One region of the Geothermobacter ehrlichii genome, then DNA from elsewhere that is predicted to be linked to it. Evidence: riboswitches for the same ligand, from Rfam matches in the RefSeq annotation. Region 1 holds a riboswitch; the other holds the start of a gene.
The links. Region 1 has a riboswitch for molybdenum cofactor ahead of EDC39_RS04070 (aldehyde ferredoxin oxidoreductase family protein). Riboswitches for the same ligand answer to the same signal wherever they lie in the genome.
Positions count from the first base shown of each region.

Region 2: it holds a riboswitch for molybdenum cofactor, as region 1 does, so the genes downstream of both, EDC39_RS13635 (substrate-binding domain-containing protein) here and EDC39_RS04070 (aldehyde ferredoxin oxidoreductase family protein) in region 1, are expected to answer to the same signal.

Region 1 is NZ_VNIB01000003.1:18,107-20,301, reverse strand. Features, by position in the region: gene EDC39_RS04070 (aldehyde ferredoxin oxidoreductase family protein) at 1-783, opposite strand, end outside; molybdenum cofactor riboswitch at 805-921, opposite strand; gene EDC39_RS04065 (radical SAM/SPASM family putative metalloenzyme maturase) at 1,196-2,195, shown strand, end outside.
Region 2 is NZ_VNIB01000016.1:4,395-6,589, forward strand. Features, by position in the region: gene EDC39_RS13635 (substrate-binding domain-containing protein) at 1-762, opposite strand, end outside; molybdenum cofactor riboswitch at 860-982, opposite strand; gene mobA (molybdenum cofactor guanylyltransferase) at 1,290-1,922, opposite strand; gene EDC39_RS13645 (formate dehydrogenase accessory protein FdhE) at 1,935-2,195, opposite strand, start outside.

The sequences.
Region 1 (2,195 bases):
CGGATAGCCGCCGGCTTCGTTGAGCACGTTGGTCAGCACGTTGGTTCCGTAGGCCGGCAGGCCTTCGCCGGTTACCGGGTGCTTGCGCAGCCCCTCGACGAACTTGCGGTTGGCATCGCGGAAGGCCTCCGGATTTTTCGGCGCCCGGGGCTTCTGCCCGGCGTCATCGAGGACAATAGCCTTCACCCTTTTCGAACCCATGACCGCACCGACGCCGCCGCGACCGCAGTGACGGGTGGGACGCAGCTCCGGATCGGTGCAGGCAATGGAGGCAGCGAGCATCAGCCGCTCGCCGGCCGAACCGATCGACATGTAGGCCACCTTGTCGCCGTACTCGCCGCGCAGCTTTTCGATCAGAGGATAGTTGTCGAGCAGTTTCAGGCTGTTATCGACCTCGACCCGCACCTCGTCCGGGGTGACGATGATCTTGTAGAGATCGTCCCCGGCCGGCTTGCCCTCGATAACGATGGCGGCGTAACCGATCCGCGCCAGCACCTGGGCGGCCTGGCCGCCGGCATTCGACTCCTTGATGGTGCCGGTCAGCGGACTCTTGCAGCCGACCGAAAGCCGCCCGGTCATGGCCCCGGTCGAACCGCTCAACATGCCGGGCGCAATCACCAGCTTGTTCTCGGCCCCTAGGGGATGGCAGAGAGGATCGACCTCCCTGCTGACGATCAGTGAGGTAATCGCCCGTCCGCCGAGACCGGCATATTCTCCGACCGGCTCGGTCGTGACTTTCGGACCACCTTCCGCCCCCATGTCGATTCTGACGATCTTGTCCATTTACAACTCTCCTTTGACGCTAAAAAGACCAGTCCCTCTCCTTTCCACCAGGGAGGCGGAGCCGTTTCCGGCCCAACCCATCGGCCCTTCGCCATAGGCAATCCCCTTAGGCAGCCGGGCTCGGAGTCAAACTCTCTTTACATGGGTGTTGAAAAACGTAATGAGGGCGGGCAAGACAAGGCGAAAACGGCTGACAAAGCGCAGTTTACATACCAGTAAATGAGCATTTTGAGGCCGTTTTCAACACCGTATCGCCAACCGCAACAGTTTTCAACAACCTATTAAAGCATGAACAAAACACAAGCATACCTTGAAAATGAGATTTGGCACCTTCGTCGATTAAAATTCCCGCTCTTTACTCAGCGGACCTACCTCCGGCATACTGAGATCTCTCCCGCAGCAAGGAGCACCGATGTCGTTTTCGAATCCCCGCCAGACACAGCCGCCCCCCGCTTTTCGCGACCATCCCGGCAAGCTGTTCGTCGAGCTCACCTCGCACTGCAACCTCGGCTGCGCCATGTGCGTCAAGCAGGCCCCGGGTGGCCGGATCCAGGAGGGGGAGATGAGCGCCGAGACCTTCAGCGCACTGCTGCCGGCCATGAAGCAGCTGGAGGCGCTGGTCCTGAACGGCATCGGCGAATCGCTGCTGCATCCCCGGATCGACGAGTTCATCCGCCTGGCCCGCCGGCAGATGCCCGAACACGGCTGGATCGGCTTTCAGAGCAACGGGCTGCTGCTCGACGAAGCGCGCGCCCGATCCCTGGCGGCGGCCGGCATCGATCGAATCTGCCTGTCGGTCGACGCCAGCTCGCCCGAGGCTTTTCGCACCCTGCGCCAGGGGGGCGAGCTGCAGGCGGTCGAACGGGCCTTCGCCGCCCTGCGGGCCGCGCGGACCGAACGCCCCGGCCTTGCGATCGGCATCGAGTTCGTGCTGATGCGGCAGAATCTCCACCTGCTCTGCGACACCCTGCGCTGGGCCGCCGCCCGGGGGGCGAGCTTCGCTCTGGTCAGCCATCTGCTTCCCTATGACGAAAGCAGCCGCGGCGAGAGCCTCTATCCCGACTGCACCGAAGCGGCCCTGGAGCTGTTCGACCGCTGGCGGCAACGGGGAAAGGCCCAGGGAATCGACATCGAGCGCTACCACCGGGTCGCCTTCAAATTCTCCCGCAGCGTGGATGAGCAGCGGGTCGTCGATCTGGTCGAGGGGATGAAGGCCGAGGCGGAAGAGAAGGGGGTCTTTTTCGATCTGAAAAAGCTGCTGCAAATCGACCGGGCCCTGCTCGACCGGGTGGCCGCCATCTTCCGAAAAGCCGAACGGCTCGCCGCCGAACTCGGCCTCGACCTCGAGCTGCCGGAGATCATCCCCAGAGCCCTGCGCCGCTGTGATTTTATCGAAGACGGCAGCGCCTTCA
Region 2 (2,195 bases), on a different contig from region 1:
CCGGTAGCCGGTGATCAGCTTCCGACCCTCGGCCGAGGTCAGAAAATCCATGAATTTCCGCGCCAGCTCGACCTTGACGTGCGGATGTCGGGCCGGGTTGACCATGATGACACCATAGGGATTGAACAGGCGCCGGTCCCCCTCGACCAGAACCGCAAGCTCGATCTTGCCCCGGTAGGCAAGGAAGGTGCCACGGTCGCTGAGCGTGTAGCCCTGCCGCTCATCGGCCATGGTGAGCACCTCACCCATGCCGCGACCGGCCTCCAGGTACCAGTCGCCCCTCGGCACGACACCGGCGGCCTGCCAGAGCTGCTTCTCCCGGGTATGGGTGCCGGAATCGTCGCCGCGCGAGACGAAGGTCGCCTTCGCCCGGGCGATCCGGCGCATGGCCATTGCGGCATCCGCGAGTCCGGCGATGCCGGCCGGATCGTCCTTCGGCCCGAGAATGACGAAATCGTTGTACATCACGTCGCGCCGGTCGACGCCGTAACCGGCGGCGACGAACTTGTCTTCCTTGCTGCGGGCATGCACCAGGACCACGTCGACATCCCCGGTCTCGCCAAGCTTGAGGGCCTTGCCGGTGCCGACGGCGATGACGTCGACCCGGCAGTTGTTGGCCTGCTCGAACGGTGGCAGCAAAACGGCCAGCAGACCGGAATTCTCGGTCGAAGTGGTGGTCGCCAGACGCAGATGCTCGACGGCAAAGGCGGGCACGGCCAGAAAAACAATCAGAAGCAGCATGGTCTGCAGCCAGATTTTCATCCCATCTCTCCTTTCGGCGGGTCGTGGCTTCAGGCATTCAGGCAGTAAAAAGACCCCAATCCGCATGGAAAGAGGCCCTCTTCCGCCGCGCCCAAAAGTCGCGCCGGCCAGCTCTCCTTTCCAAACGTGGGAGGCACGGCCGTTTCCCGCCGTACCCATTGGCCGTCCACCCTGGGGCCACAGACCCTTTAGGTGAAACGGCTCGGAGATTCACTTGGTTCTGTTTTCCGGGTCGGTGGCGTCCACCTTCATGACCGAACGAACCTCAGCCCCCAGTAAAACAGTATTTTGTTACCATAATAGCCTGTAGTTTTTCATTTTGCACCCTTTTTTCGTCACCCAGGTAGATATGGATTTCCATCGCTCCTCCGGTCCGCCATACCGAAGCTCCTGTCTGCCATCCCTCGCGACAGATGCTGCCCAGCCCTTCCGGGCTTTATCTTTCATGTGTGTTTGAAAAGGGAACAAGAAAGGAAGGAATCCGGGCCTGTCGCCCCTGAACCTGAATCAGGCTGAAGAAAAAAACCTCACTGGCCCACCATGCCGTCGTTGCCGGCAAGCACGGTCCGGCGCAGGGCAAAATAGTCCTGTGGCGTATTGACGTTGAGAAAGGAGAGCCCCTCCGGGTCATGGCGCCGCCAGACCGCGGGCGACATTTCCGCCACCCTGACCGCCGGAAAGAAATCGACGATGCGACGGCCGCCTTTTCGCAGAATCCTTTCCATGGCCGGCAGGCAGGCCTTGCGATAGCAGGCGTGCAGCGGCTCCAGTCCTGAAGCTGTTCGTGGAACGTGAACATCCCACCGGTTCGTCCGGCAGATATGGCGAATCAGTTCCGGCCGCAGAAAGGGCATGTCGCAGGCAACGACGAAAATCTGCGGGCTGCGGGCATGACGCAGACCGGCGTGAATTCCCGCCAGCGCCCCCCGGCCCCGGTAGACGTCAGGCACCTTGCGGCACGCAATGTCGGCATAGAGTTCGGGCGCATTGGTGACGATCAGGACCTCATCGAAAAGCTCCGCCATCAGCCGGAAGATGCGTTCGATGAAACGTTCGCCGTCCAGCGGCAGCAGTGACTTGTCGCTCCCCATGCGCCGGCTCTCGCCACCGGCCAGGACAATCCCGGTTGTCGCGGGAACGATGTCGCTCACGGCCATCATGCCGCACCTCCTTCAGCAACCCGTTGTTTCCTTCTTGCCGCGACTGAATCCTTCCCTGGCAGCCAGCACATCGAGCTGCAGCGTGGCGGCATCCTCGACTTCCAGTGGCAGCCCCTCACCCCTCTGGCGGCTGTCGACCACCTTCAGGTAACCGCTGCAGCTGCGACAGACATCGACCCTGCAGCCGGGCTCGCCGTCGACGGTGAAATAGGCGAGCGTCTCGTGGTCGGTGTTGCCGCAATGAATGCAGGTCAAACGATGAAACGACCACTG